Regions from separate parts of the Achromobacter sp. ES-001 genome, predicted to be linked through region 2. Evidence: riboswitches for the same ligand, from Rfam matches in the RefSeq annotation. Region 2 holds a riboswitch; the other holds the start of a gene.

Region 1 (15,383 bases), 2.9 Mb from region 2:
CACGGCAGGGCACCGGGGACGGAGGGCTCTCAGTGTACGCACGCCCGCTGATTTTTTCCTGCGTCCGGCGGCGGCCAAATGAAGTTTCCGGTCGAATTGGGGCCGGACCTGTTCGCGCCCAGGATTAGAATCTGCGCAAGCCCGGAATCAACCCGGACCTTGGCCCGCAGCCCGCCCACAGCCCGGGCCGTTATCCGGCCTGTAGTCCGGCCCGCCAGCCGAAGCCGCCACCGCGTTTCCGACCTCCCCCCGTTCCGAGACCCCAATGGAACTAGACGATTTTGATCTTCAAATCCTGCAAAGCTTGCAGGAAGACAACCAGCGCACCAGCCAGGACGTCGCCGAACGCGTGAACCTGTCGCCGGTATCCTGCCTGCGCCGCATGAAGCGGCTGCGCGAATCCAAGGTAGTGACGGCCGATGTGTCCGTGGTGGACCCGGCCGCCGTGGGGCGCGCCATCATGATGGTGGTGCTGGTGTCGCTGGAGAGCGAACGCGCCGACAAGCTCGACCTCTTCAAGCGCGCCATGCACGGCGCGCCCGAGGTCATGCAGTGCCTGGCGGTAACGGGCGAAGTCGACTTCGTGCTGACGCTGACCATGGCCGACATGGCCGAATACGACGACTTCGCCCAGCGCCACTTCTGGGGCAACCCGAACGTCAAGCGCTTCTCGACGCTGGTGGTGATGAGCCAGGTGAAGAACACGTTGACGGTGCCGGTGGCTACATCGGCTTGAGGCCCAGCGTCTGGATCATCTGGCGGTACTTGGCGACCTGAGCGGTGGCGTAGGCGTCTGCGTCGGGCTGGCTCATCGGCGCCAATAAGCGGCGCCCCTCGGCTTCCATGCGGGCGCGCAGGTCGGGCTGTTCCAGCGCATAGCCCACGGCACGACGCAAGGTGTCCACTTCGGCGGCGGGCGTGTCCTGGCGCACGTAGTAACCGCCCGCGATCGTGTAGACGAAATCGGGGATGGTCTTGCTTTGCGATATCAGCGGCAGCTTGGCCAGCGCAGCGGGCAGCGTGTCAGAAAAGCTGGTCAGGATCTTCAACTGCTGTTGCGCGGCCATGCCCTCCATCGCTTGCTGGTAGGGCAGTACCGCAAAATCGACCTGGCGTCCGATCAGGTCTTGCAGCGCGGGCGCCGCGCCGCGATAGGGCACGTGCAGGAATTCCGCGCCCACGCGCCGGCCCAGGTATTCCGTCATGATGTGATAGAGCGAACCGACGCCCACACTGCCGAAGGTCAGGGGGCTGGCGCCCGGTCGCTTGGCGTAGGCAATGAATTCATCCACGGTATTGACCGGCAGGTCCGCGCGCGCGAGCAACACGATGGTGGCTTCGCTGATGGGCTGCGTCAGCCGGAAGTCTTCGGGCTTGTAGTGCGCGGCGGCGTTCAGGAACGGGCTGAGGATGACCTCGTTAGGCGACCCGTGCAAGAACGTGTAGCCGTCCGGCGCGCTGGTCAACACGCGGCGCGCGCCCAGCATGCCCGCGCCGCCGCCCACGTTTTCCACCACCACCTGTTGCCCGAGCGCGTGCGCGATGTGTACGCCAAACTGGCGCGCGGACGCATCGCTGGCGCCGCCCGCCGGATACGGCACCACCAGGCTCAGCGGCTTCTTGGCCGGATAGTCCGCATGGGCCAGCGGCGTCATGGCACAAGCGGCAAGGCAAACGGCGGCCATCCGGGCCGGTAGATTCCAACGCATGCTGCTTCTCCCTTGTCATTTCAGTTGGCGCGCAGCCGGTTGTCCGGTCTGCCGTATGCAGTCTAGGCAGCGGCGATTGTTCGCATCAATGACTGGCGGGAGGTCCGATCATTGTGATTTTTGCATCGATGGAAGTGGCCGGCTGAGGCGCGGCCGGCTCAGGTGCGGCCGGCCTAGGTGCGGCCGGCCTAGGTGCGGCGGGACTCCAGGGCGGGAAAGGTCTTCAGGATGTGGCGCAGCATGCTGGCCGTGGCGGGCGGCAGATGCCGGCCGGCCAGGCTGATGACGTGCGTGCGGCTGTTGTTCAGGATGGGGTTGGCCAGCGGCAGCGACACCATCTGGCGAAACTGCGCGCCCTTGAGCGGCACGGACAGCGGGTTCACCACATAGCCCAGCCCCTGGCTGGCGAATTCCCACAGGATCTTGAAAGAGTTGGTCAGCAGCGCGGGCTTGAGCTTGACGTTTTCGTCCAGCTCGGCCGCCTGGATGTGTTGGCGCACGCCAAACGATTCGTCCATGGCGGCCCACCCGTAGGGCGCCAGGTCGGCTAAGCGCAACGCACGGCGCGACCGCGCCAGCGGGTGGTCTTTGTGCACGTGCACGCGCATCGGCGCGGCGCGCGAATAGTGCGACCGCAAGCGCACATCGTTGGGCGGCTGAAAGGCCAGCGCAATCTGTACGCGCTCTTGCACCAGGCAACGCACGGTCTCGTTAGTGCCGGCCACGTGGATGCTGTAGGTGATGTCGGGGTGCTTGCGCACGAAGGACAGCAGCACGGGCTCCAGCACCATGTCGACAAAGCCTTCGCCCAGCGCCAGTTCCACGTGGCCACGCGTTGCGCTTTTCAGGTTGTTGACTTCGGCCTGGAAGGATTCGTTCAGGTCCTGCTGACGGCGGGCGAACAGCGCCACCAGGCGGCCGGCGTCGGTAGGCACCACGCCGCGCCCACGGCGTTCCAGCAGCGCCAGCCCGGTGTCTGCCTCCAACCGGGCGATGGCGCGACTGATGGCGGACGGATCGGTATTGAGCTGATCGGCGGCGGCGCGCAACGTGCCGGTTTCTATCACTTGCAGCAAGCAGAGCGTCCGTTTGAACTCCAGGACATCATCCATGATTGGTTTCCATGACGGGCTTCCAAGAAAGACGCACCCCGCGTATTCGGCCGGGTTGCATCGTTGCAAAAACCGCATCGATAAGACGCAATCATTGCTATCGGCTTTGTACCCGCGCCTGTCTATAGTCGATAGCCGTATTTCCCCCAAGCCTGCCTACGGAGAGACCGCAACATGGCTAACGTCCCATCGCCCATCAGTCCGGAACTGCTGCGCAACATGCGCGAATGGCGTCGCGACCTGCACGCCCATCCCGAAACCGCCTTCTGTGAATTCCGCACGGCCGACGTGGTGGCGCGCGAATTGGAGCGCGCGGGTGCCGTGGTGCATCGGGGCTTGGGCAAGACCGGCGTGGTCGGTACGCTGGCGCGGGGCGCGGGGCCGGTGATCGGGCTGCGCGCCGACATGGACGCGCTGGACATGCAGGAACTGGGCGACGTCTCGCACCGGTCGACCATTGCCGGCAAGATGCACGGCTGCGGCCACGACGGGCATACGGCCATGCTGCTTGGCGCTGCGCACCACCTGGCCGTGGACCCGGAATGGCGTGGCACGCTGCACCTGATCTTCCAGCCGGCCGAGGAACACGCGGGCGGCGGGCTGGCCATGGTGCAGGACGGCTTGTTCGACCTTTTTCCCTGCGACGCGGTGTACGCGCTGCACAACTCGCCCAATCTGCCGTTCGGCACCGTGTCCACGCGGGTGGGCACGGTGATGGCGAATTGCGACACGTATGAAATCAACGTCACCGGCAAGGGCTGCCATGCGGCGCAACCCGAGCATGGCATTGATCCCATTGTGGCGGCCGCGCAGCTGGTTACCGCCATGCAGGCCATCGTCAGCCGCAATGTGAAGCCCACCGACGCGTTGGCGCTAAGCATCACGGAGATTCATGCCGGCGATACCTGGAACGTGGTGCCCAACAGCGTCATGTTGCGCGGCAGTTGCCGCACGTTGACCGCCGCCACGCGCGACTTGGCCGAACGCCGCCTGCGTGAAGTGTGCGCGGGCGTGGCGGTGAGTTCCGGCGCCCGTATCGATGTGCAGGTGTTTCGCGGCTATCCGGCGTGCGTGAACACGGAAGCCGAGGTGCAGCTGGCGGTCCGTGCGGCGGCGCGCGTGGTGGGCGCGGACAAGGTTGATGCGGCTTGCACGCCGCGCATGGGCTCGGAAGATTTCGCGTATATGCTGCAACAGCGCCCGGGCGCGTACGTGTTTGTCGGCGCCGGGCGGCCAGGCGTTGAAAACCCGCCTGTGCATAACCCGTACTACGATTTCAACGACGACATTCTGCCGCTGGGCGCGCATTACTGGGTGGAACTGGTGAAGACGGCGATGCCGATTTAGCGCGGCGGGGGGCGGGGTTCTGAAGGCTCGTGGGTGGCGGAAGGGGCGGAAGGGGCGCGAGTAGTGCGAGTAGTGGCAGTAGAGGCAGCAGAGGCAGTAGAGGCAGCGGACGCCGATTCGGCTGCCGCCGATGCGACGGGTGCGCCTGCACGCGCCAACGCCGCGCCCGCTTCCTCCGAGACCGTCCTCAGATGCAGATCGCGCTGCGGGAAGGCGATTTCGATGCCGGCCTGGCGCAGCGCGTCGTACAGGCGCGTCAACAGGTCGCTGCGGATGTCGATCCAGCGGTCGAAATCGTACGTCCACGCGCGCACACTGAAGTCCAGCGTGCTGGCGCCGATGCCCATGAACAGTACCGTGGGCGCGGGGTCGGCAACGATGCCGGGCGTTTCGCGGGCGACGGCATCAAGCAGCGCGATCGCCTGGCGAGGGTCGGTGCCGTAGGCCAGGCCGATGCTGGCTTCAATGCGGCGGCTGCGGTCCAGCATGGTCCAGTTAGTCAGCTTGTCCGACAGCAGCGTGCCGTTGGGCACGATCACGTCGGCGCCTTCGAATGTCTTGATGCGCGTGGCGCGCATGCCAATGTCGCGCACCTGGCCGGACGTGCCGCTGATCTCTACCACATCGCCCGGTTGGATCGGCCGCTCGAACATCAGAATCAGGCCCGATACGAAGTTGTTCACCACGCCTTGCAAGCCAAAGCCGATGCCCACGCCCAGCGCGCCGAAGACGATGGTCAGCTGGCTGGTCTGGAAGCCCGCCGCCGACAGCGCAATGCCCAGGCCCAGCAGCAGCACCAGGTAGTACGACAGCGACGCAACGCTGTTGCTCACGCCACGCGGCAAGGCCATGCGGGTCAGCACTTCGTCGCGCAGGATCAGGCGGATGGTGCGCGCCGCCCAGAAGGCGATGATCACCGAAATAAAAAACAGCAGCACGTTGCCCAGGCTGATGGAAACTTCGCCGATGGTCAGCGTGTAGGACAGCACTTCGGTAACGAATGCATAGGTGGCGCGCAGGATGCGAAAGCGGTCCATGGCGTAGACGGCCCAACCCACCGCGGCCGTTGCGGTCAAGAGGCGGATCAGCAACTGCACCAACGGCGGCGCGTGTTCGCGCGCCAGCCGGAAGCGCGAGATGCCTTGCCGGGTCAGCAGCAATTGCAGCAGGGTGGTGATGACCGTCACGCCGGCATAAAGCACCAGCCCGAAGTAGCCGCAGCCGATCACCGCGCTGGTCAGCATTTCGGCCAGCGACACATTGCCGAACAGGTTTGCGACCAGCGACACGCCCAGCAAGGCGGCGGCGCCCCAGGCGATGGCGCGCAAGATGGACGCCAGCCGTGCCGAGGCGGCAGGGTGGACCTGACGGCGGGTGCGGTGCAGGAGCCACAGGATGGCGGCCAGCGCCAGCGCGGTCAGCGCCACGGTGGACAGGCGGTAGAACAGCGTGTTGGCCAGGAACAGAAAGCCCAGGCGCTCGGCCAGGAACAGTGCGGTGATTACGTGCGGCCATTGGTCCAGCTGGCGTCGTGCGGACGGCGGCAGCAGGCGCAGCACCGGCACGGCGGCCAGCACCAGCGCTACCTGCTGCACCATCAACGGTGCGTCGGGCTCCAGGGCCAGCACGCCCAGCATCGATAGCAGCAACCAGGTGGACAAGGGCCGGCCCAGCACACCGGCGGCGGTTTCGCTCATGACGCCCGCGCGAATCGCGTCGCGACTTTTTCTTGCCAGCCACAGCAGCAGCGGCAGCAGCAACAGTTGCAGCACATGCAGCGCGCGCTGATTGCCACTGCCCGCCGCGCCGTAGTCGCGCGCGAAGCGCACTTCGATGTCCAGGCCGGTGCGCAGCAGGGCCAGGGTGTCTTCGCCCGTGTCCTGCGATTTGCCTGCATCCCAGAGCGGTGGCGAATCGATGCGCATCAGCCGCGCGTCGATATCGTTGATGGCATCACTGACCGCGCGCTGACCCGCCTTGATGCGTTCTTCGACGGCGTTGGCGCGCTGTTCAAGCGCGGCCTGGCGCGAAAGCGGAATGGACAGGGCCTGCGCCGCCGCCGTCAACTGCGCCTGGACGGCATCCACGCGGTCGGCCAGCGCGGGCGGCAGGCCGGCGGCGGAGGAAGAATCCTTGATGGCCTGCCATGCGGCGCGGCGGCGCAGCAGTTCGGCGGCGTCGCTGGCGTACCAGGCGGTCGCCTGGCGCAGATCGGCCTGCCAGCGCGCCAGCCGGTTGGCGTCAAAGACCCAGTGCCGCTCCAGGCTTTCCACCCGCATGATGGGCAGCGTGCGCAGTTGGGCAGGCTGGAATTCGTAGAGTTTTTCGTCGGCGGATTTGCCGATGGCTTCAAGCGCCGGGCCCAGGGTGGCGTCGGGGTCGGCCACGGCCACGCGCTGCAACACGCCCTCTGCGTAGCGGGTGTCGCTGTCCGCTCGCAATGGAATGTCCGCCATCTGGATGGCGGCGGGCGGGGCAGGCGGCGATGCGGAAGGTGGGTCGGCGATGGCCACGCGGGCGGCGGCCAAGGCCAGCAAGCCTAGGGAACATCCGAACAGGTACTCGAGGACTCTGGCTCGGACGCGCATGTCGCGACTCCGTGGGGATGCTGCGAGGCGGGGGGCAATCCACTCTAGCGCATCACCAGTCCGCCGTCCACGAACAGCACTTGCCCCGTCATGAAACCGCTCCAGTCAGACGCCAGGAACAGCACCGGCCCGGCGACGTCCTGGGGGCGGGCGATGCGCCGCAGCGGCGTGGCCGCAATCAGCTGCTCGCGAAATGATTCCTGCGTGGCGCCGCTGGCGTCGGTCGGGTAGACCAGGCCGGGGGCGACGCAGTTGACGCGCACGCCATACGGCCCCAGCTCAACCGCCAGATTGCGGCTGAATGCCACCAGCGCGGCCTTGGCAGTGGTGTAGTCGTGGTACGGCACCACCGGATGTTCGACCAGGTTGCTGGCGATGTTGACGATGCAGCCTTGCGCGCGCTGCTTGAAATGCGGCAGTGCGGCGCGGCACACGTTGAATGCGGCGCCGACCGCGCCATCGAACTGCGATTGATAGTCCTGCCATTGCAGCGCATCGAAAGCGGTGCGCTGGCGGGGGTCGAACGCGTAGGGCCGCAAGGCATTGTTGACGACGATGTCCAGGCGGCCGGCGTCTTGCACGATGCCGTCGACCATGGCGCGCACGGCGTCGGGCACGCCGACGTCCGCCTGCACGGCCCAGGCATCGCCGCCGGCGGCCTGGCATTGCGCGACCACGCTGTCGGCCGCGGCCGTGTTGCGTAAATAGTTGACCACCACGGTGGCGCCTTCACGCGCGAAGCTGCGCGCGATTTCGGCGCCGATGCCTCGGCTGGCGCCCGTCACCAGCACCACCTTGCCTGCGAATTTCAACGCCGCATTCATGTCATGCCTCCGGCAACAAGTGCGTGTCGACAACGGCGGCGATGTCGATGGGCTGCTTGATGAGGCCCAACGCGTGGTAAGCGTCCGCCGCCTGTTGCAGCAAGCCGATATCGATGGAGCCCAAGGGCCTGCCGCCGGATGCGATGGATGCGGCGTTGCGCAGCCGGATCACTTCCAGGTTGACGGCCAGATCGGTGCCGTCAAGGGCGCGCTTGCCGGCCAGTTGGGCCGCTTCTTCGGGATGCGCGATCATCCACGCGGCGCTGTCGCGATAAGCCTTCAGGAAGGCACGCAGCAGGGCCTGCTTTTGCGGCAGTGCCGACTCGCGCACGACGAACAGGTCGCTGGATACGTTCAGGGTGTCGCTGACCTGCATCACATTGACCTCGCCCAGGCCGCGCTTGCGCCCCACCAGCAAGCCGGTGTCGGTGGCGGCGGTGGCGTCCACTTGCCCTTGCAGCAGCGGCGCAAAGTTCAGCACGCCGGTGACGACGATTTCAACATCGGCTTCGGTAAGCCCGGCCTGATGCAGCATCACCAGCAGGTTCTGGCGCGTGCCGCTGGACAGGCTGTAGACGCCGATGCGCTTGCCCTTCAAGTCGGCCGGCCGCGTGATGTTGGCCGACTTCAACGACACCACGTTGAAGACGTTTTGCGGATAGATGTCGTAGATGGCGCGCAGCTTTTCGCCCTTGTCCAACGCCATGAAAAACGAGCCGGGGTCGGTGAAGGCCACGTCGGCCTGGCCGCTGAGCAGGTTGCGGATGGCGTCGCCACCGCCCGCGCCGGGCAGGTAGACAAGGTTGACGCCCTGCGCCTTGAAGAAGCCCTTGTCTGGCTCGGCCAGCAGGTTGGTGATTTCGCTGATGGGCTTGCTCCAGCCCGCCAGCGTGACGGTGCCGCTAACGGCTGTGGCCGAGGCGCCCTGGGCGCGTGCCGCCAGCGGCGCCACGGACGTGGCGGCAAGGCCTGCGGCGGCCGTCAGCAAGGCGCGGCGGGTGGGAGAAAAATGCATGGATGCGGTCCGGATGAAAGTCATGATTGATCGGCGTAGGGACGCAGCAGGCGTCGTTCCAGCATCAGCGTGGCCTGATAGCCCAGCAATCCGATGGCCGCAATGGCGGTCAGCGCGGCGAACATCAGGGGCGTGTCCATCATGCCTTGCGCGGCGATGATGACGGCGCCCAAGCCTCGGCTGGCGCCGATGAATTCGCCCACTACGGCGCCCACCAGTGCCAGCACGAGCGCCACGCGCAGTCCCGCCAGGATGCCCGGCAGGCCGGCAGGCAGCTTCAGCCGCAGCAAGGTTTGCGCGCGCGTGGCGCCCAGCATGCGAAACAGTTGCAGCCGGTTCGGGTCGACCTGGCGCAGCCCGGTCAGCGTGTTTTCCATCAAGGGGAAAAAACAGATCAGCGCGGTCATGACCACCGTGGGCGCCATGCCGAAGCCGAACCACACCACGAACAGCGGCGCCAGCGCCAGCTTGGGGACAACTTGGCTGACGATCACGTAGGGCTTGAGCACGCGGTCCAGCAAGGCCGATTCGGCCAACGCAATGCCGATGCCCAGGCCCGCCGCGCCGCCGATCGCCAGGCCCAGCAGCATCTCGGCAAGCGTTGCGCCGATGTGCGGCCACAGGTAGCCGGTGGCCAGGCTGGTCCACAAGGTTTTTGCGACGGCGGACGGGGCGGGCAGCACCAATGCCGAGATACCGGCTTGGCGCACGGTGATTTCCCAGGCGCCAAGCAGCGCGACAAGCAGCGCCAGCGCAAGCACGCGGAATCGAATGGCGGGCGTCATGGGCGCGCCCCGGTCATGAGTTCGTACACCTGCGCGCAGGTGGCGTTGAACGCGGCGCCGTGCCGCATGGCTTGCGTGCGGGGCGCGGGCAGGTCCACCGGCAGGTCGGCCAGCATGCGGCCCTGGTGCATGACGGCCACGCGGTCGCCCAGGTAGACGGCTTCGCTGATGTCGTGCGTGACGAACAGCACGGTGGTATTGCGCAAGCGGCACATGCGCAGCAGGTCGTCTTGCAGCTCGCCGCGCGTGATGGCGTCCAGCGCGGCAAAGGGCTCGTCCAGCAACAGCAAGGCGGGTTCAAGAATCAGCGCGCGGGCCAGCGCCACGCGGCTTTGCTGGCCGCCGGACAGTTGGCGTGGGTAGTGTTGTGCGTGGTCGGACAGGCCCAGCATGGACAGCAGATCGTGCGCGCGCCGTGCGTCTTCCGGCAGCGGTCGGCGTTGCAAGGACACGGGCAGCAGCACGTTGTCGATTACGTGTTGCCAGTCCAGCAGCGTTGGCGCTTGAAATACATAGCCCAGCTGCGGGCCGGGCGCGGCGGGCGTGCCGTCTTGCAGCACCACGCGGCCGGACTGCGGCGTCAATAGCCCGGCGGCAAGTTTCAGCAGCGTGGTCTTGCCGCAGCCGCTGCGGCCCACCAGGCAATGAAAGCCGCCGGCTTGCAGGCGCCAGTCGATGCCGTTCACGATGGGTGTGCGGCCGGGGTAGGTGTAGACCGCCCCGTCGATGTGCAGGAAGGGGCGGGACGAGTCCGCAATCATGGTTCGTACGGCGCGTAGGGGTCGGCGGCGGTTTCGGCGGACTGTTCGATTTCCGTCATGCGCACCAGGTCCAGCAGGTTGAAACGGCCGTCGTGATGCCAGCCCGCTTCGGGCATGCTCATCGCGCCAATCGCGCTGACGCGGGTAACGCCTGCCGCGCCCAGCTGATCGGCCAGGCGATACAGCTCTTCGGGCGTGGCGGCCACGCCCGCTGTTTGCAGGTAGTGGTGGTGGGGCGCCACGCGCGCCGCCACCTCATCCAGCATGTCGATACCGGCCACCACGATGCTGCGTTGCAGGGCCGTGGGCGACAGCGCGGGCGCGGTGTCCACATAAGAGACCGTCCACGCGGCATCGGGGTCGCCGATCAACACGTCGGCGGCGTTGGACGGCAACTGCCATTCGATGGACTGCCGCCATTTGGCCACCGCCGCCGATTCGGCCAGATCCAACGCGCGGCGCGGAAAGCGGCGATGAAGATTGGCCAGCTCGCCTGCCAGGTAAGCCGCAAAGTCGCGCGGCGATACCAGGCCGCCGCGCTGCACGTAAAAAATCTGCGGCGAATAACAGCCCTGCTGGTCGTAGCGCATCACGTCCCATGCCGCACGGCGTGCCAGGGCGGGGGCCTTTTGTGCGTCCAGCGCCGCCGCGCTGACCACGCCAAAGCCCAGCTTGTGGCCATGCGGCAGAAAGCGCGTCGTGACGGGCAGGCGGCGCTGGATGGCATGCAGGGCGTCGTTACCGCCGTACGCCACGACGGTATCGGCCTGCGCGTACAACGCGGCGGCGTCGTCCTCGCCCGCGCCACGCCACCAGACCACGGCCAGGCAGTCGGCCAGCGGTGGGTGCACCTCGGCCAACAGGTGCGCGAACCAGCCGGCAAACAGCGGCTCGGCGCTGGGCAGCTTGCCAATATTGCCGGCCTTGACCAGCAGGCCGCAGATCAGGCTCCACAATGCCAGCGCGGGCACGTTGCCGGCCCAGCTGTGCACCAGCAATTGCGGGCCATGCGCGCGCACCGCGCCGCCCTTGGCCGCGGGCTGAAAGCCGTCCAGCACCTTGGGGTTGGCGAAGTCTTCGGCCACAAAGCGATGCAGCTGCGGCGCGCGGAAGGTCTTGAAAAAGCCGGTCAGGCCCAGCCGCACCATCTGCCCGTCATAGCCGCTGACGATCGGCAACAGAACATCGGCTTGTTGCCGAACCGGGTCGTTGGGATCCAGCAACCGGGCGATGGCGCGGTCGATGACGTTGATGATCTCCGACACCGTCATCGTCTTCAGATGCCGCGCGCTGGCCTGCTTGACGCGTTCGGCCAGCGCTTGCATCTGTGAGGCGGTCAGCACCGGCACGGCCACGTCCACGCGCCGGCCGTCCTGCTCGAAGGGCAGGGTCTGCCATTGGACATCGGCCGGGGTCAGCCCCGGCAGATAGCCCGCTTGGACGCGTTGCACGCTCATGGCCGCGCCGACTGAATGAATGCTTCGACCGCCAGCGAGCAGCCCTTGGCCTGCGCGCCTTCAGCACGGCCCAGCAGCAAAAAGCCGCCATCGGCGGGTTGCCCGACGTCTTCAGTGAGGATGGTGCTGACCGAATTGAAGTTGCCCAGGTCGCAGTGCGCCAGGATGCCGCGTTCGCCCGCGGGCACGGTGCGGCCGCTGGCGGGGTCGACCAGGCGCGAGCGAATCCAGTGCGGCCCCGATTTCACGGAAGGGACGGTGGCATTGCCGTCGTCATAAAACTGGGTGCTGAGTTCGGTCATGCCATACATGTTGATGCACAGCGATCGCGGCACGCCCAGCAGCTCGGACAGCTCGGAATAAAAGGTGTCCAGCGGCAGCTCGCGCGACTGGCCCTTGTAGCCGCCGGTGTCCAGGATGCGGCTGCCCGGCGGCAAACGGAACGCGCGGCCCGCGGTGCGCAGCGCATCGATCACATGCACGAAGCTGAAACTGGCGCCCAGCAGCGCATAGGGCTGGCCGTCGCGTTCAGCCTCTTCAAGGCGGCGCCACAACCCATCCAGGTCGATGCCCTGCGGCGACATGAAATAGCGGCTGTCTTCGGTGCCGAACGCGGTCTTGGCCAGGGCCAGATAGTGGGCCAGCGACGAATTGGGCATGGCGACTTCGTCCGGAAACAGAATGCCCATCGGCAGGCGCGGCGTGCCCCGCATGACGCGCGCGGCGAAATTGCGGGTCATGGACAGGTCGTAAACCTCAAGATGCGGGTGAAAGTGCCGCCCGCGCATATCGGCGCGCGTCGTGCCGCTGGTCATGAAGACACGCTCGTCGGCCCGAGGCGCCTCGCAGCGCAGCTCCATCGCCTTGAAGGCGTCGATGGGCACGGCGGGAATGTCGCTCCAGGTCTTCACATTGCGCACGGTCGCGCCGCGCCGCTGGCAAAACGCGCGATACGGCGCGTTGGCGCCATATTGATACGCAAAAAGCCGTAGCGCCATCCGGTCGAACTGCGCATCGGTGCAGCCGTCCTGGGCAATGAATTCAAGAAGTTCCGCGACGGGCGGGGCAGCGTTGTTCATGGGCGTTCGTCGATTCCGGTACAAGGAAGCTCCGAAGCCCGCCCGCGCAAGCGGCGCAAGGGCGCGGCAGGGTCGGACGATTGCTCTTCTTACGCCGGCATGAACCGGGTCAAGTTCGCGGGTCTGAATCTCAGCACTGGCGTGCACCCCGGAGCGAAGGCAATGTTAACCCGCTCTAGGGTTCGCCGCTTAGGTCGAATCCTTGCTGACCATCCATTCGGAAGGCTGCGGGGTCATAACCGCTGGCCAGGACGATGGAACGCACCTGGCATACGCCAGCCTCACGTAGCCGTTCGCAGTATTTGTGCAGCGAGGAAGCGTCCTCATTGGGGACAAAGGGAATGCGCTCGTGACAAGCCTGGGCAATGAGTTTGATGTCATCACGCGCAACTGCGCGCCCGGTGCCATCGCCCCTTGGGCCCAGCACATTCCACAATTGGGCGGCTCGCTGCCCGTGCGGGATGTTGAACGGCAGGTGGCGAAACTTTTGCAGTGGTAAGTCGGTCAGTGCTTGCTTGATGCCGAATTCCGCTGCAACGACTGCCGAAAAATAAATCGGCAGAGACTCGTCGATCATCTGCCGGAAGTACCGGGTGGCAATTTGGTGGTTGGGGCGAGTCGCGTCGACGAGCGAGATCAGATAGCTGGTATCCAGCAACACTGCTGCCGTCATGAGTCGTCGCCACGCAGTGATTCAACCCATCGTGTTGCGTCGGGTACGTCCGCCCAGGCCGCGGTGCCTTTGCGTACCATTCGCTGGAATTCATCGTCGTCGTACGCGGGGTGGTGCACCTCAAACGAGCGCAGATTCAAATTGCGCAATTCACCGGTTCGTAAATTCTCTTCAGCGGTCACGTGCAGCAAGGCTGGGCGATAGAGGCGATTTTCGCTCTCCTGTGCCAGTAATTGCTGAGTGGCGGCTACCGTAAGCGATTTGCCATTTTCAAGCACAAGGTGAACGTTCGCTTTGGTCTTGCCGCCCCAGTCCACGATTTTGCCGTGTAAGTACTTTTCCACGGTTACCCAAATATCGACGGATTGTTTGAAGTCTGACTGGGCATTGACGATCGTCAGCGCGCGCCGCGTGTTGTCTTCAAGGGCGTAAACACGATCGGGATTGTTGCGTGCCTGGGCTTGCCAGCGCTCGATGACCGCCGCGCGCCGGGGATCAATGGCTTCGAGAGAATTCGGGACGGCTAAGCGTTCCACATCGGCCCAGAGCGTCGATGCCGCCAACAACCCTTCGGCGACTAAAACCAGCGACCCTTCTTCTATCGACACCAGCACTGCGGCCGGGTTGACCTCTCGGGTGGACCCTTGCAGAAAGTCGCTGACGTCTTTTTGAAACTCGCCAAGCAGGCTCAAGGGAACAGCCTTTGGGCCCACATCAACGCCGTTGATGCGGTCGCGCACAGCGAAGCGAAGATTGGCGGCCGGTTTCATACCGACGACTGTAGACCTCGTGCCCGGCTTTTTTGCCGGCATGTAATATTTTGCAAGCGGGCGCCGAGGCGGGGGTGAACGCCAGAATTTGGACGTAAAAAAATCCCCACAGCGGTGGAGATCAGGAGGGCTGGTGGCCTGGGGCGGAATCGAACCACCGACACAAGGATTTTCAATCCTCTGCTCTACCGACTGAGCTACCAGGCCAACACGTACACGGTGCAAAAAGCCCAGCGCGGCGGCTGGGCTTTTTTTGGGACTTGATATTGCTATCGCAATCCCAATAATTCTTTTGGTGGCCTGGGGCGGAATCGAACCACCGACACAAGGATTTTCAATCCTCTGCTCTACCGACTGAGCTACCAGGCCAACGAAGTCCGCAACTATACACAATTTTTTTTGCCCACGCCAGCCGTAGGGGCGGATCCGCCAACTATTTTTCGCCCCGTCGCGCCTGCGGACTGTTGGGTGAATGGAACGGAAGGTGCGACGCAGGGTCGCGGAAGTGGGCGCAAATGGGCTGGGGATAACCCGCAGGGGTATAATCTTTCAGTCATTTTCGTGGCAGTTCTTTACGCATCCACATGTCGGTCGCTGTCCTTGCCTTCGGTCTGAACCACACGTCCGCGCCGGTTTCGGTTCGCGAACGCGTGTCCATGCCCGTCGATCTGGTCAAGCCTGCGCTGGAAGGTCTGCGTTCGGCATTCGGCGGTTCCGTCCGTGAAGCCGCCATCCTGTCCACCTGTAATCGCACCGAAATCTATTGCGCGGCCGACGGTCACGTCGCCGATCAATTGCCCGCCTGGCTGGCTGAACATAACCGCCTGGACGCCGGCACGCTGCGCCCGCACCTGTACCGCCATCATCAAGACGACGCCGTCCGTCACGCTTTCCGCGTGGCCAGCGGGCTGGACTCCATGGTGCTGGGTGAAACCCAGATCGTGGGGCAGATGAAAGACGCCGTGCGCGCCGCCGGTGAAGCCGGGTCGCTGGGCACCTTGCTGCACCAGATGTTCCAGCGCACGTTCTCGGTGGCCAAGGAAGTGCGGTCGCAGACGGCCATTGGCGCACAGTCGGTGTCCATGGCCGCCGCCGCCGTCCGCCTGGCCGAGCGCGTGTTCGGCAACCTGGACCAGGCCCGCACGCTGTTCATCGGCGCGGGCGAAATGATTGAACTGTGCGCCACCCACTTCGCCGCGCAACGCCCGCGCAGCATGGTGGTGGCCAACCGCACGGCCGAGCGCGCCGAAATCCTGGCCAACC
Region 2 (15,383 bases):
GAAGGGTGCCAGGTCGTGGCCATGGCCACGGCCGAACTCGGCATATTCCTCGAACAAGCCCTTTTGCGTATAGAAGCCGAATGCCCGGGCTTCCTGGTTTTCATATTCCGCATTCAATTCGCTATTGGGAAATTTGTTGACTTTGCCGTTGGCGTACAGCACGTCAAACAGCGTCTTGCCGCGATACTCCGGCTTCTTGGCCAGCAGGTCAGCCGGCCAGACTTCTTCCACCTTGAAGCGCTTGGAAAACTCCATCAGCTGCCACAGGTCGGAACGCGCATCGCCGGGCGCGTTCACCAGTTGATGCCAGAACTGCGTGCGCCGTTCGGCGTTGCCGTAGGCGCCTTCTTTTTCCACCCACATGGCGGTGGGCAGGATCAGGTCGGCCGAAATGGTCGTGACCGTGGGGTAGGCGTCCGACACCACGATGAAGTTGGCCGGGTTGCGGTAGCCGGGCAGCCCTTCGTTCATCAGGTTGGCGGCGGCCTGCATGTTGTTGTTCACCATCACCCAGTAGGCGTTGATGGTGCCGTCCTTCAGCATGCGGTTCTGCAACACCGCGTGCGCGCCGACCTTGTCGGGGATGGTGCCGTCCGGCAACTGCCAGATTTCTTCCGCGTGGGCGCGATGCTTGGGGTTGGTCACCACCAGGTCGGCCGGCAGCCGATGCGAAAACGTGCCCACTTCGCGCGCCGTGCCACAGGCCGACGGCTGGCCCGTCAGCGAGAACGGGCTGTTGCCGGGCGTCGAGATCTTGCCCGTCAACAGGTGGATGTTGTAGGCCATGTTGTTGGCCCAGACGCCGCGCGTGTGCTGGTTGAAGCCCATCGTCCAGAACGAGGTCACGCGGATTTTCGGGTCGGCGTACAGTTCGGCCAGATCCTGCAATTGCTTTTGCGGGACGCCGGTCAGCTTGGACGTATATTCCAAGTCGTATTTCGAGACGAACTTGGCGAATTCATCGAAGGTGATGGGCTTGGATCCCCCCGCCTTGTCCGCGTTCTTGGCCGCCTTTTGCAAGGGATGGTCGGGGCGCAGGCCATAGCCGATGTCGGTATTGCCTTCGTGAAATACGGTGTGCTTGTCGACGAACTCGCGGTTCACCCGCTTGGTCTGGATGATGTAGTTGGCGATGTAATTCAGGATGGCCAGGTCGGTCTGCGGCGTGAAGGTCAGCGTCAGGTCGGCCAGTTCGTACGAGCGATGCTCGAAGGTGGATAGCACCACCACGCGCGTCTTGGGCGCGGACAGCCGGCGGTCGGTCACGCGGGTCCACAAGATGGGGTGCATCTCGGCCATGTTCGAGCCCCACAGCACGAAGGCGTCGGCGTTCTCGATGTCGTCATAACAGCCCATGGGTTCGTCGGCGCCGAAGGTGCGCATGAAACCCACCGCCGCCGACGCCATGCAGTGGCGCGCGTTCGGGTCCAGGTTGTTGGACCGGAACCCCGCCTTCATGAGCTTGAGTGCCGCGTAGCCTTCCCAGATGGTCCATTGGCCCGAGCCGAACATGCCAACCGCAGTCGGTCCCTTGTCTTTCAGGACGCGCTTGAACTGTTCGGCCATCACGTCAAAGGCCTGGTCCCAGGACACGGGGGCAAACTCGCCGTCCTTGGCGTACTTGCCGTCTTTCATGCGCAACAGCGGCGTGGTCAGCCGGTCGTTGCCGTACATGATCTTCGACAGAAAATAGCCCTTGACGCAATTCAGCCCCTTGTTCACCTCGGCATTGAAATCGCCGTGCGTGGCCACGACCTGGTTGTCCTTGACCGCGACGTTCACGCCGCAGCCGGTCCCGCAGAACCTACAGGGCGCCTTCGACCATTTCAGCTTGGCCGCTTCGGATTCGGTCACGATGTTTTGCGTCATGCCGACGATGGGAATGCCCGCCACGGTGGCCGCGGCTGCGGCGGCGGATTGCTTGATGAAATCTCTACGAGCCATGGACATCGCCAATCTCCTCGTTCATCGCGGCCAGCGTGTCGGCATGCTGGTAGACCAGCGCCGAAGCCAGTACGCCATCCAGGCGCTGGATCTCGGAGATCCGCGCCATCATGTCGTCGGTGGTGGGCGCTTCCAGCGTGACGACCAGCTTGCCGGTGTCGGACGCGCCGTGGATGTCCGAGCCCGCTATCGCCAGGATGGCGGCGCGCACGTCGGGCAAGCGGTGGGGCAGGGCATGCACAACCAGACTGGCGATGTGCAGCTCGGGCGGCGCCGGGGGCGGCGCATTGGGGGGGAACGCGGACATGGAGGGGTTTCCGTCGCGTGGCATCAGCTGCCCGGGGGGCCGGCGATCAGCTGATAGAACCAGACGATGAACCCGTAGCCCGCCACGATGATGACCGTAAGGACGGGGGCCATGACAGCCGTCAGGAACAGAAAACTTCGCAGCTCCTGAGGCTTGGTGTACCCATCAGACTCGTTTTGCACACACCACCTCACTTGAAAAGTCGGGGTATTGCATTGAACGTGCGGATGTCGAAGTTTTTAGCAGTGCTTTTACATTGCGTCAATGTTGCATGACGGCGAAACACTTTTGCGGCGCTGCAATAAGCAAGCCCGGCGCGGCGCTATCGCGGCGGGGGCAGGCGAGAACGCGGCAATGGCGCGGCGACGCACGCGCGATTGCCGGGCGATAAAAAAAGCGTGCCGGACGCGCTGGCCGGATTGATCCGGCGAGGCATCAGGCACGCGATCCGCCATCCACAATCCGGCAGCGGCGGGGATACGTCTACGGGTTCAGGCAATGGCCCCGTAGATGCGGCGCGCGTCGGCGGCGGTGGCGATCGGGCGGCCCAGTGCGCGTGCGCCGTCCGCTGCCTGACGCACCAGCGCGGCGTTGTCCGGCGCGATGCCGCCGTCGCGCAGCTTCAAATTATTTTCAAAGCCCACGCGCATGTGGCCGCCAAACGCCGCCGCCGTCGTGACGCAGGCGTTTTCCTCGGGGCCAAACGCGCACACCGCCCAGGGCAAGGACTGATCGTACGCGCCCAGGAATGGCAGCAGGTCATACGCCGACGACGTCTGCCCGGCGCTGTAGCGGCCCAGCACAAACAGCACCGACCACGCGCCGGGCGGCACCAGCCCGCGCGCGCGCAACGACAACCAGCGCCGCACGTCGCCTTCGTCGTACAGGATGATCTGCGTCATGATGCGGCGCTCGGCCAGCCACGCCAGAAACGCCGCAAGCTCGGCTTCGGGAATGTCCGGCACGGCGATTTCGCGCAGCCCGATCGATACGGCTTCGGGTTGCAGTTCGCGCACCAACGCAATCTGCTCGGCCGCCTTGTACACGCCGGCGGCTTCACTGGTGACCTGCACCAGCAACTCGCGACCCACCGCGCGTTCCACGGCGGTCAGGGCGTCGCGATAGGCGGTGGCGTCCAGCAGATGGCTGCCGTCCGGCTTGCGGACGTGCATGTGCATCATGCCCGCGCCGGCATCCAGGCAGGCGCGTGCTTCGCGCGCCAGGTCGTCGGCGGTCAGCGGCACGGCCGGATGGTCGGCGGCTTTCTTGTAGGCGCCGTTGGGCGCCACGGTGATGATGACGGGGGATTCGGCCAGCGCGGCGCGCGGCAAGGCAGGGGCGTTCAAGGCTGGATCTCCGGCAGTTCCGGGTTGATAAGGTCGAGGCCGGCGCGCAGCAAACGGTCGTAGCGGGCACGCTCGGCGGCAATGGTTTCGGGCGTCCAGGCGTAGAAGCCTTCGCCCGCCTTCATGCCGTGGCGGCCATCGGCGGCGCGTTCGGTCAGGCAGCGCGCGGGGTGGTCGGCGTTGCAGAACGTGGGGTACATCGTGGCGCCGGCGGCTGCGTGTACGTCGATGCCGGCGTGATCGCGCTGCATGACGGGGCCGGCCGCCAGGAAGCGAAAGCCGAAACCGAAGCGCACGGCGGCGTCCACGTCTTCCGGCGACGCGATGCCGCGGTCGATCAGGTCAAACGCCTCGCGCGACAGCGCGTGCTGCAAGCGGTTGGCCAGAAAGCCGGGCAGGTCTTGCTTGACCTTGACCGGCACGCTGCCGCAACGGCGCATGAACCCAATCAACGAATCGGCGCAGGCGTTATCGCTGGCCTCGCCCAGCACCACTTCCACCAGCGGCACCAGGTGCGCGGGCATGAAGAAATGCAGGCCCAACATGCGGCCACGCGTGTCCAGGCCTTGGCTGATGGCGCTGATCGGAAAGCTGGAGCTGTTGCTGGCCAGGATGGCGTCCGGGCGCGCGCGCCGCGCCAGGTCGGCAAACAGCGCCTGCTTGATGTCCAGCCGTTCGGGTATGCACTCGATCACCAGGTCCACGGTGGACCAGTCCACCTCATCCAGGCTGGCAGCCGTGGCCAGCAGCGGGGCGTTGGCCTCGCGCCCGATCGTCTTCAGGTTTTCGGCCACGCGCGCGGGCAGGCCCGCCGCGCGTTCGGCGTTCGATTCGATCACGGTGGTGCGGCAGGCGGCGCGCGTCAGCACCACCGCCACGTCCGCGCCCATCGTGCCGCCACCCACCACCACTGCATGCGCCGCGCCCGGGTTGGGCAGCGCAGTTGCGTCCGTCTGCATGGTTTGCTCCTGTTATTGCATCGTCGTTGGGGGCGAGTGTAGAGAAGCCGGTTTGATAGATGAATCAGATTTTTTGGATAGAATGATCGACAAACCAGATCAATACAAACCGAGGTTTTGGGGACATGCAGATCAATCTTTCGATGCGCGACATCGATACCACGCTAGTGCTGGGCCGCACGCTGAACTTCCGGCAGGCGGCGGCGCAACTGCATCTGTCGCAGTCGGCGCTGTCCACGCAGATACAACGCATTGAAGAAGCGCTGGGCGTAAGGCTGTTCGACCGCACGACGCGCACGGTGCGGCTGACAGCCGCGGGCGAGGTCTTCATGCAGCAGGCCGCCACCTTGCAGGTTGCGTTCCGCGACGCCATCGCCGCCGTCAGCGGCGTCACCAGCGCCGAGCAGGGCCAGGTGTCGGTCGCCGCCTTGCCGTCGCTGGCCGCGCGTCTGCTGCCGCGCGTGCTGATGGCGTATCGACAGGAACACCCCAACGTCGCCCTGAAGGTGCGCGACACCTTGTCCGGCCCCGCGTTCGACCTTGTGCGCGCAGGCGAGGTGGACTTCGCGCTGACCGCCGCCGACCCCCAGCACGCCGACCTGCACTACGTGCCGCTGATGTCCGACAGCTTTTTGCTGCTGATTCCCGAGTCGCACGCCTTGGCAAGATCAAGTGGCCCGCTGCGCTGGGCCGACACCGCCACCGCCGCGCACGTATCGATGGTGCAGCCCAGCAGCGTGCGGCAATACACGGAATGGGCCTTCCTGCAAAACCGCATCCGCTTCACGCCCGCGTTCGAAGCCGAACACCTGACGACCATCGTGGCGATGGTGGAATGCGGTTTCGGCGTGGCGGCCCTGCCCGAGATCGCCGCCGGCGCGGTATCGCAGACGGGGATCGTGCAACGCCCGCTGATCGGGCCGGTGGCGGAAAGATCGATTGGCCTGGTCACGTCACGCAACCGCAGTTTGTCGCCAGCGGCGGCGGCGTTGGTGGGGACGTTGAAGGAATATTTGGCGGCGCGGTAACGCAGGGTCTATCCCGCCGGCCGCTCCAGCCCCAGATGCCCCCGCAGCGTAGTGTGTTCGTATTCCGTACGAAACAAGCCACGCCGCTGCAACACCGGTACCACCTGGTCCACGAAGTCATCGATGCCGCCCGGCAACGACGGCGGCATCAGGTTGAAGCCGTCGGCGCCTTCGTTACGGAACCAGTGTTCCATCCGGTCTGCGATTTGCTCGGGGGTGCCCACCATCGTGCAGTGGCCGCCACCCGCCGCCAGGCGGCCCAGCAGTTGTCGCACGGTGGGTTGCTCGGTTTCAATGATGCGCAAAATGGTGGCGTAGCGGCCCTTGGGGCCCTTGAATTCATGCAGCGGCACCAGCGCGGGCACGGGGGCGTCCAGCTCCCAGGTGCTGCAATCTTGCAGCACGAAGGTGCCCAACTGCCGTAGCGATGCGTCGCTGGGCAGCAACACGTCCAGCTCGCGCTGCTTGGCGCGGGCTTCGGCTTCGGTTGACCCCACGTACGTAACCAGCCCCGGCATGATGGGCACGAAGGCGGTGCGCCCTGCGTCGCGTACGCGTTGCTTGATGTCGCGGTAATACGATTGCGCGGCCGGCAGGTCATACGCCACGGCGTAGATCGCCTCGGCTCGCCGGGCGGCCAGGTCGCGGCCCTGGTCGGATGCACCGGCCTGGAACAGCACCGGGTGGCCTTGCGGCGGGCGTGGCACGGTCAGCGGGCCGTCCACCAGGAAGTGGTCGCCGTGATGGTGGATCGGGCGCACGCGCTCGGGCACGCCATAGACGCCGTTGCGGTCGATGGCCAGGGCATCGTCCTTCCATGAATCGAACAAGCGCAACGCTACGTCCACGAATTCTTCGGCGCGCGCGTAGCGCCAGTCGTGCCCCGGCATGGCTTCAAAGCCGTGGTTGCGGGCTTCGGCGTCGAACATCGACGTGACGACGTTCCAGCCCATGCGTCCGCCCGATATGTGATCCAGCGACGCCACCATGCGCGCCGCGTGGAACGGCGTGAAAAAGGTGCTGGACACGGTGCTGATCAAGCCGATGTGCGTGGTGGCGCGCGCGATGGCGGCCATGGTCGTCAGCGGCTCCAGGTACCAGCGCGGGCCGTCGCCGATGTTGTCGGTGGACTGGCCGTCGGCGAAAAAAATGGCGTCCAGCTTGCCGCGTTCCGCCGTGCGCGCCAGCGATTCGTAATAGCGGATATCGCCCAGGCGTTCAGCAGCCGAGTCCGGATGCCGCCAGGCGGCGCGGTGGTGGCCGCAGCCGAAGATGAACAGGTTCAGGTGCAACATGGCGATCAGTTCTTCACGAGGCCGCCGTCCACGACCAGGTTCTGGCCGGTGACGCTGCGCGACCAGGGGCTGGCAAAGAACAGCACGGCATCGGCGAACTGTTCCGGCGTGGTGACGGCGCGCAGCGGCGTGCTGGCGGCGATCAGGTCGAACACGGCTTCTGGCGTGGCGGCCGACGCGTCAGTGGTGCGCAAGAGGCCGCCGGACACCATGTTGACCGTGATGCCGTCGGGCCCCAGGTCCTGCGACAGCGTCCGCGTGAACGACAGCAGCGCGGCCTTGGCGGCGGTGTAGTCGTGATACGGCACCACCGGGTTCTGGACCAGGTTGGTGCCGATGTTGATGATGCGGCCCACCCCAGCCTGGCGCATGCCGGGCAGGGCGGCTTGCGTCGTGTTCAGCGCGCCGCGCACGCTGCCTTCGATCTGCTGATTCAAGTGGTCCCAGGTCAGCGTGTCGGCATGTGGGCGCGCGTCGCCGTTGAAGGCAAAGGCGGGCAGGGCGTTGTTGACCACCGTGGTGACGGGCATGCCGAAGTGGCTTTGCGCCTGGGCGATCATGGCGGCGACGGCGGTTGCGTCGCGCACGTCGGCCTGAACCGCCAGCGTCCGTTGCGGCGCGGTGGCGGCCAGCGCCTGCGCGGCCTGGGCGCTGTTCAGGTAATTGATCACCACCTTTGCGCCTTCCCGCAAAAAGGCCCGCGTGATGTGCGCACCCAATCCGCGGGCGCCTCCCGTCACGATTACCAGTTGTTCATTCAAGGCGGGGGCGGGGTGGGCAATGGGCATGGTGGGCTCGTCGGTTCACCGGCACGCGTGCAATCAGGTGCCGCAAGCGGGCGAACTTAGCATAAATCGATGCGTTGACATTGGCTTGCCGCGACCCTAATCTTGCGGCAATTCCTGGGGGAGCCTGTTTGGCTGAGATTCCGCGTTGTCGCGGTAACCCTTTGAACCTGATCCGGGTAATGCCGGCGAAGGGAAGGACATCGCGCCATTCGCGCGCCCTCCCTAGTGCTTTGATTCATCAGCGGCCCGCCTTGCGGACGGTGCCGCAACGCGCGTCCGGCCGTTTGCCGGGCCAGGGAGGACCGCTTTCCATGCTGACCCAAACCACCGCCTTGATGTGGCTGCTGCTCTTTTCGGGTGGCTTTGCCGCCGCCAGCGTGCTGTATACGCGACGCAAGCGCGGCACGCTGGAAGACTATATCGTGGCGCGCAACAGCCAGGGCGCTTTTGGCACCATCCTGACGCTGATGGCGTCCACGCTGGGCGCCTGGATTCTGTTTTCGCCGGCGCAGGCCGCCACCTGGGGCGGCTTGGCGGCGGTTATCGGCTACGCGCTGGGGTCCATGTCGCCGCGTCTGGTCATGATTCCGTTGGGCCGGCGCATGCGCGAACTGATCCCGCACGGTCACACGCTGACGGAATTCCTGATGGCGCGGTACGGGCGGCCTATGTACGGGCTGGCGCTGTTCATCATGCTGTTCTACCTGTTCATCGCGCTGTCGGCCGAGGTCACGGCCATTGCCAAGCTGGTCACCATGCTGGCGCCGGTGCCGCTGTGGGCCACGGCCGCCATCGTGATGGGCACGACGCTGCTCTACACCACGTATGGTGGCTTGCGATCATCGATCTTCACCGATCAGGTGCAGATGATGGTCATCGTGCCGCTGCTGGTGATTCTTTGCGTGGTGGGCTGGCAGGCGGCGGGCGGGGCCTTGCCGACGATCGAGGCTTTACGCGCCAAGGCGCCACAGCTGCTGGATCTGACCGATCCCGTGGGCGTCAAAGCCGGCCTGACCTTCTTCGTGGCGATTTTGCTGACCGGCATCTTCCACCAGGGCAATTGGCAGCGCATCTATGCCGCCAAAGACACGCGGTCGATGCGCAATGGCTTTTTGCTGGGGGGTATCCTGGCCGCGCCGTTCATCTTCCTGATGGGTTTGTTCGGCCTGGCGTTTGTCGGGCTGGCACCGCAGGGCGATAGTTCCATCGCGCTGTTCAGCGTCATCATGCCGCACGCGCCCGCCTGGTTCGTGATCGCGCTGATCCCGTTGGGCTTGTCGTTGGTCATGAGCACGGCCGACACCGCCATCAGCGCCGTGTCCAGCATCGTGGCGGTGGATATGCGCCGCCTGATGCCGCGCGCCACCGGCATGGACATGAAGCGTCTGGCGCGCTGGGCGGTGTTGCTGCTGGCGATTCCGGTGATGATCGTGGCCTCGCAGGGCTATAGCGTGCTGTACCTGTTCCTACTGGCCGACCTGCTGTGCTCGGCCGCCGCGTTTCCGGTGTTCTATGGTCTGTTCAGCCGCAAGCACGATGGCGTCACCGCAACGACCGCGACGGTCGCGGGGCTGGCGGCCGGGCTGTTCTTCTTTCCGGCGCCGGGCGACAAGCCTACGTTTCTGCTCGAATCGTTCCTGCTGGCCGCCTTTGTCCCGGTGCTGGTCACCGTGTTGATGCGCGGGATGCGTCGCGGCGTCAAGGAGTTTGATCTGTCGACACTGAGCGCGGCGGTGCGCCGTTTGGACAAGGACCCGGCCTGATGGTGGCTTGGAATATGGCCGGAATTCCGGCCTGAATTCCGGCCTGAATTTCGGCCCGATCCCGCGCCGCCAGCCAAAACAAAAAAGCCTTGGAACACGTTGCGGTGTCCAAGGCTTTCTTGTCTGGAATATTGGTGGAGCGGAGGAGGATCGAACTCCCGACCTTCGCATTGCGAACGCGACGCTCTCCCAGCTGAGCTACCGCCCCAATGAAGCAAGAGCAAAACTATACCTGAACAATAAAGCGCCGCGCAATACGGCGCGGCGCAATTATTTTCAGACGAATTCCAGGGTGGCCACTACCGGCGCGTGGTCCGACGGCTGCTCGTTGCGGCGCGGCTCTTTGTCGATGACGCAGGCCACGCAGCGCTTGACCAGCGGGGCAGACAACAACACGTGGTCGATCCGCAGGCCGGCATTGCGGCGGAAGGCGAATTGCCGGTAATCCCACCACGAAAACGACTTTTCGGGCTGCTCGAACAGGCGGAACGAATCGGTCAGGCCCAGCTCCATCAGGCTGCGCAAGGCCGCGCGTTCCGGTTCAGACACCAGCACCTGGCCTTCCCATTTCTCGGGGTTGTGCACGTCTTCATCGGCCGGGGCGACGTTGTAGTCACCCAGCACCGCCAAGCGCGGATACTGCTTGATTTCCTCGGCCAGCCAGTTGCGCATGGCGTCAAACCAGGCCAGCTTGTACAAATACTTGTCCGAATCCACCGCCTGACCATTGGGGCAGTACGCACAAACAACGCGCACGTCGCCTTCGGGGCTGGGAAACGTCAGCGCCAGCACGCGTTGCTGCGGATCGTCGTAGCCGGGAATATTGCGCACCATCGACGTACCCGGCACGCGCGACACAATCGCCACGCCGTTATACGTTTTCTGCCCCGCCCAAACCGCGTGGTAACCGGCTTCCTTGAACGCCGCCTCGGGAAACTTGTCGTCGGTCAGCTTCAGTTCCTGAATGCACAGCACATCGACAGGATTGGCAGCCAGCCAATCCAGCACCTGCTGCAGGCGTACATTCAGGGAGTTCACGTTCCAGGTGGCTAATTTCATGTGTCTGGTAGGGCCTTTATTTATTCATGCGAGTCTTGGCGAGGTCGCCCTGCCGAGGCCGGCTCAGCAACTGTCTGGCCAGTTCTCCGGTAGGGGCGTCGGCGGGCGCCAGGAATAGGGGCAGATGATACCGTGGCGACGGCGAAGCTTCGGATGCAGGCGCGACTCGCGGTGGCTGGCTTGCCTGCGCTCGTATCAATGCTCAGACCCGCTATTGAGCATCCGGCTCTTGGCCTTTTCGATATGGGAGCGCATGACGTTGCGGGCGCCGTCGGCGTCTTGGGCCTGGATCAAGCGGTACAGGTGGCGGTGTTCGTCGATGGCGGCGCGGGTGCGTTTCCAGGGTTCGCTGTGGACCAGGTGGCGCATGACGTTGACGGCGTGGCTGACGTCGTATTCCAGTGACTTGAGCACTTGCACGAAGCGCTGGTTGCTGGTGGCGGCGGCGATGGCTTGGTGAAAGCCGTAGTCGTAGTGATGCGCGATGGCGCCGGACGCGTCGGCTTCTTCGTAGCCCGTCAGCATGCGGTCCATGTCGTGCAAGTCGTCGCTGCTGCGGCGCAGGGCGGCCAGGTAGGCGCATTCGGGTTCGATCACCATGCGTAGTTCCAGGCCCTCCAGGATGTGGCCGACGCGGCGCGCCGGGTCAACGGCGGGCATGCCGCCCATCAGGTCGGGCTTGGCGCGCACGTAGGTGCCGGAGCCTCGGATGGAGTCCACCAACCGGTCTTCGCGCAGGCGGTCCAGCGCTTGTCGGACCACCGGGCGCGACACCTCGAACAGCGCGGCCAATTCCAATTCGGTGGGCAGCTTGTTGCCCGGCGCGATCTTGCCGGTGGCGATGGCGTAGAACAGGCTTTCGTAGACGCGTTCGGCAAAGCGCTCGGCGCGGACATAGCCCAGGCCAGAGGCCACGTCCGCCAACACGTCCAATTCGGGGCGGGGACGGGAAGCGGATTCCAGTAATGCGTCCAGCCGCGGGTCACGCTCGTTGCTCATTGGCGCGTTCCTGAAAGTGAATAGCGTGAAGAAAGCGGAAGTTTGTCAGTCGCCATGACAACATCGCGGTATCCGGGAAAAATTCCAGGGCAGGCACAGATCAGTAACCGTCTGATAGATAAGGGATTACCCGAATCCTCAGTCAAAAATTCCGAGCCTTGGATAGAAAGCTGTCAATTCAATTGACAAGTTATGCCGGCCTCCCGTAATTTGCCACAAACGACATCGCCCGCGCCGCTGACGCGCGGACGGCGACACGGGCTTTCCCGTTGCGCCCAGCCATCGGCAAAAACCGGCAAACCCGGAATGACCGCCGGGCTGCATCCGAGACAACACGACCACCGCCAATATGGGCTGCCGCACACCTACCGCTACCTTGCACTTTTTATCGTGCCGGGAACGTTGCGCGCGCGTCGGCGCCTTTTCCGCAACTGGCCGTTCGGCCGCTACTTTACTCCGCACACCGTGACTCAGAAGAACTTTATCGCCAATCAATGGGTGGCCTCTGCCACCGGTGAAACCATTGCCGTCGTGAACCCGTCCGATGGCAAGCCCTTCGAGGCGATTGCCCGATCCGGCGAGGCGGACGTAGACCGCGCCGTGCAAGCCGCGCGCCAGGCGTTTGAAGGCGAGTGGGGCCAGATGGCGCCCGCCGTGCGCAGCCGCCTTCTGATGAAGATTGCGTTTGCCCTGCTGGACCGCCAGGAAGAGCTGGCTCAACTGGAATCCGCCGATACCGGCAAGCCCATCAAGCAGGCGCGCGCCGACGCCGCCGCCGTGGCGCGTTATTTCGAGTTCTATGCCGGCGCCGTCGACAAGCTGCATGGCGAGACCATTCCCTACACCCCGGGCTTCACCGTGCTGACCGTGCGCGAAGCGCATGGCGTGACGGGCCACATCGTGCCCTGGAACTACCCGCTACAGATCTTTGGCCGCAGCGTTGGCGCGGCGCTGGCCGCCGGCAACGCCTGCGTGGTCAAGCCCGCCGAGGACGCGTGCCTGTCGCTGCTGAAGCTGGCCGAGATTGCCGCTGAGGTCGGGCTGCCCGCGGGCGCGCTGAACATCGTCACCGGCTACGGCCATGAAGCGGGCGCGGCGCTGTCGGCGCATCCCGGCATCGACCATATCTCGTTCACGGGTTCGCCGCAGACCGGCAAGATGGTGGCCCATGCCGCCGCCGATAACCACGTGCCGGTGACGCTGGAACTGGGCGGCAAGTCGCCCCAGATCGTGTTCGATGACGCCGACCTGGACGCCGCCATGCCGGTGCTGCTGGCAGCCATCATCCAGAACGCCGGCCAGACGTGCTCGGCGGGCAGCCGCGTATTGATTCAGCGCGGCGTGTACGAAACGGTGCTCAAGCGCCTGTCGGACGCCTTCGCCGCAACCGTTACCGGCCCGGCCGCAAAGGACCTGGACGTGGGTCCGCTGATCAGCGGCCGCCAGCACGATCGCGTGCGCGGTTTTCTGGCCGAAGCGGAAGCGGAAGGCTTGAAGGTTGCCGCGCGCGGCCAGCTTCAGGACGGTGCGCCCGAGTCGGGCTACTACCAGCCGCCCGTGCTGTTCCGCGACGTGCCGCCCAACAGCCGCCTGGCGCAGGAAGAAGTGTTTGGCCCGGTGCTGGCCGCCATGGTGTTCGACACCGAGCAGCAAGCGTTGGAAATCGCCAATGGCACGTTGTACGGCCTGGTGGCGGGCGTGTGGACGCGCGACGGGGCCCGCCAGATGCGTCTGGCCCGCCAACTGCGCGCCGGCCAGGTCTTCATCAATAACTATGGCGCCGGCGGCGGCGTGGAACTGCCGTTTGGCGGCTCGCGCCAGTCGGGCTATGGCCGCGAAAAGGGCTTTGAAGCGCTTTACGGCTTCACCACGCTCAAGACCATCGCCATCCGTCATTGATGGCTGGCGGGTGACGCCAGTTACCCGCATGCGGTGCGGCGGTCCGGAGCAAAATATCGGTTAACGTTGATGTTTTGCTTCTGGGGCCCGCCGCCCCGTATTCAGGATCTGTATGTTCACCGGTATTGTTCAAGGCACCGCGACGATCGCAAAGATCGCGGACCGCGAAGGCCTGCGCACCTTCACGCTGGATTTTCCCCCTGGTTTCTGTGTAGACCTGGCCATCGGCGCCAGCGTATCGACGGACGGCGTCTGCCTGACCGTCACTGAACTGCTGTCCGACAACCAGGCCACGTTCGACGTGATGCTGCAAAGCCTGGCCATCACCACGCTGGGCAGCTACGCCGAAGGCGACCGCGCCAACGTCGAGCGCGCTGCCAAGGACGGGGCCGAGATCGGCGGGCATCCGCTGTCGGGTCACGTCGATTTCACGTCTGAAGTCATCATGGTGAAGTCGTCCGACACCAATCGCCTGATGCGTTTCAGCATTCCCGAAGCTTTCCGCAAATACGTGTTCGCCAAGGGCTATATCGCCATCAACGGCGCCAGCCTGACTGTGTCGGAAGTGAACCGCGCCGAAGGTTGGTTTGAAGTGTGGCTGATTCCCGAAACGCGCCGCATGACGGTGTTCGAAGACAAGCAGGTGGGCGACTTCGTCAACATTGAAATCGAGCGCGGCACGCAGGTCATGGTCGATACCGTGCGCGAAACGGTGCAGGAAAGCCTGGGCAAGCTGCAACCGCTGCTGGAAGCCATCCTGAAGGAAAAGGGGCTGACACTGGAAGACTTTGTCAGCCCGCGGGGCAAGCTGAAATAACGCGCCCGGGGCGCGTACCCCGGACGGTTTATCCCCCAGCTTTATTGCCCGAAGGGCCGTCCCTCGGGGCGTACGCGCATACCCGGCTGCAAGCGCGTCCAAGGCAGGTCCGCCGGGTCGGCCTGCATCGGGCCGGGCGCCTTGGCCACCAGCACTTCGTGCGCAATCGGCTGGAAGTCGGCGCGAAAGTGCACCGAGCTTTTCACGACCAATATCCCCATTTCCTCAGGCTGCACACCGCCCACGCGGAACAGGTTGCGGTCCAGCATCTGCGCCTTGCTGGCGCTGACCACCACCCGCACGCCGCCGATACGCAAGCCCGCCACGGCGCCCAGGTCCACGTCCATGCCGTGCATCATCGGGCCATCAAAACGAAGCTTGCCGGGCGACAGCGTTTCCACGACGAAGTCCCCCGTAAACGGGGAATCGCCCGCAACGCCGGACTGCCCGCCCAGGCTTAACGTGACGGTCTGGCCGATGCCGGCGGCGGTGGCGGCGCGCACGGCGTCCGGGTCGTACAGCAGGCCCAGCGCGGCATTCTGCGCGTCCGCCTCGACCAGCGCGCGCAGCATGCCGGTGGTATTGGCGTCGCCGCCCGCGCCGGGGTTGTCCTGCGTATCCGCGATCACGATGGGGCGAGACGCGCCCGCGGCCAGATCCTGGGCGCGCCGCACGGCATCGGCCGGTTCCAGGAAGTCGGGCGACCATTGCGGTTCCAGCTCAAGCACCTGCCGGTATAGCGTTTCAGTGACGTGTTCCACGGCCGCCGCGTCGGTGCCGTACGCCCACACCACGGGGCCGCATTCCGGAAAGTCCGCTGCCGGAAAACCCGGCGCGAACGATATCGATGTGACGCCCGCCGTTTGCTCCAGGTGCGCCAGCGCGTCGTACACGCCTTTGGACGGTTGCAGCATGGTGCACATGCCGTTGATCGGGATCAGGAAGGGCAGGCGGCGCACGTGCATCGTCCAGTGGTCGCCCGCCGCAATGCGCGCCAGCAAGAGGCGGGCCGCGTGTTCGCCCGTGTCGGCCATGTCCACGTGCGGATAGGTGCGAAAGGCGACCAGCGCATCGGCCTGTTGCAGCATCTGCGCGGTGACGTTGGCGTGCAGGTCCAGGCTGGCGACCACGGGCACGGCGGGGCCGACAATCTGGCGCAGGCGCGCCAGCAGTTCGCCT

Evidence for each region. Region 2 has a riboswitch for thiamine pyrophosphate ahead of KYT87_RS10605 (sodium:solute symporter family protein). Riboswitches for the same ligand answer to the same signal wherever they lie in the genome.
Region 1: it holds a riboswitch for thiamine pyrophosphate, as region 2 does, so the genes downstream of both, KYT87_RS27030 (long-chain fatty acid--CoA ligase) here and KYT87_RS10605 (sodium:solute symporter family protein) in region 2, are expected to answer to the same signal.

Annotation. Positions count from the first base shown of each region.
Region 1 covers NZ_CP079940.1:5,974,018-5,989,400, reverse strand. The annotation lists gene KYT87_RS27080 (Lrp/AsnC family transcriptional regulator) at 266-736, shown strand; gene KYT87_RS27075 (tripartite tricarboxylate transporter substrate binding protein) at 723-1,709, opposite strand; gene KYT87_RS27070 (LysR family transcriptional regulator) at 1,898-2,821, opposite strand; gene KYT87_RS27065 (M20 aminoacylase family protein) at 2,996-4,168, shown strand; gene KYT87_RS27060 (mechanosensitive ion channel family protein) at 4,165-6,756, opposite strand; gene KYT87_RS27055 (3-oxoacyl-ACP reductase) at 6,801-7,580, opposite strand; gene KYT87_RS27050 (ABC transporter substrate-binding protein) at 7,582-8,595, opposite strand; gene KYT87_RS27045 (ABC transporter permease) at 8,616-9,380, opposite strand; gene KYT87_RS27040 (ABC transporter ATP-binding protein) at 9,377-10,141, opposite strand; gene KYT87_RS27035 (acyl-CoA reductase) at 10,138-11,598, opposite strand; gene KYT87_RS27030 (long-chain fatty acid--CoA ligase) at 11,595-12,677, opposite strand; TPP riboswitch at 12,747-12,838, opposite strand; gene KYT87_RS27025 (hypothetical protein) at 12,853-13,350, opposite strand; gene KYT87_RS27020 (hypothetical protein) at 13,347-14,120, opposite strand; tRNA gene KYT87_RS27015 (tRNA-Phe) at 14,252-14,327, opposite strand; tRNA gene KYT87_RS27010 (tRNA-Phe) at 14,414-14,489, opposite strand; gene hemA (glutamyl-tRNA reductase) at 14,705-15,383, shown strand, end outside.
Region 2 covers NZ_CP079940.1:2,323,083-2,338,465, forward strand. The annotation lists gene napA (periplasmic nitrate reductase subunit alpha) at 1-1,950, opposite strand, end outside; gene KYT87_RS10570 (chaperone NapD) at 1,934-2,251, opposite strand; gene napE (periplasmic nitrate reductase, NapE protein) at 2,275-2,433, opposite strand; gene KYT87_RS10580 (3-keto-5-aminohexanoate cleavage protein) at 2,743-3,597, opposite strand; gene KYT87_RS10585 (3-hydroxyacyl-CoA dehydrogenase family protein) at 3,594-4,556, opposite strand; gene KYT87_RS10590 (LysR family transcriptional regulator) at 4,682-5,584, shown strand; gene KYT87_RS10595 (LLM class flavin-dependent oxidoreductase) at 5,593-6,879, opposite strand; gene KYT87_RS10600 (3-oxoacyl-ACP reductase) at 6,885-7,667, opposite strand; TPP riboswitch at 7,774-7,878, shown strand; gene KYT87_RS10605 (sodium:solute symporter family protein) at 7,979-9,430, shown strand; tRNA gene KYT87_RS10610 (tRNA-Ala) at 9,563-9,638, opposite strand; gene xth (exodeoxyribonuclease III) at 9,707-10,489, opposite strand; gene KYT87_RS10620 (FadR/GntR family transcriptional regulator) at 10,685-11,488, opposite strand; gene KYT87_RS10625 (aldehyde dehydrogenase family protein) at 11,954-13,387, shown strand; gene KYT87_RS10630 (riboflavin synthase subunit alpha) at 13,500-14,204, shown strand; gene KYT87_RS10635 (M81 family metallopeptidase) at 14,246-15,383, opposite strand, start outside.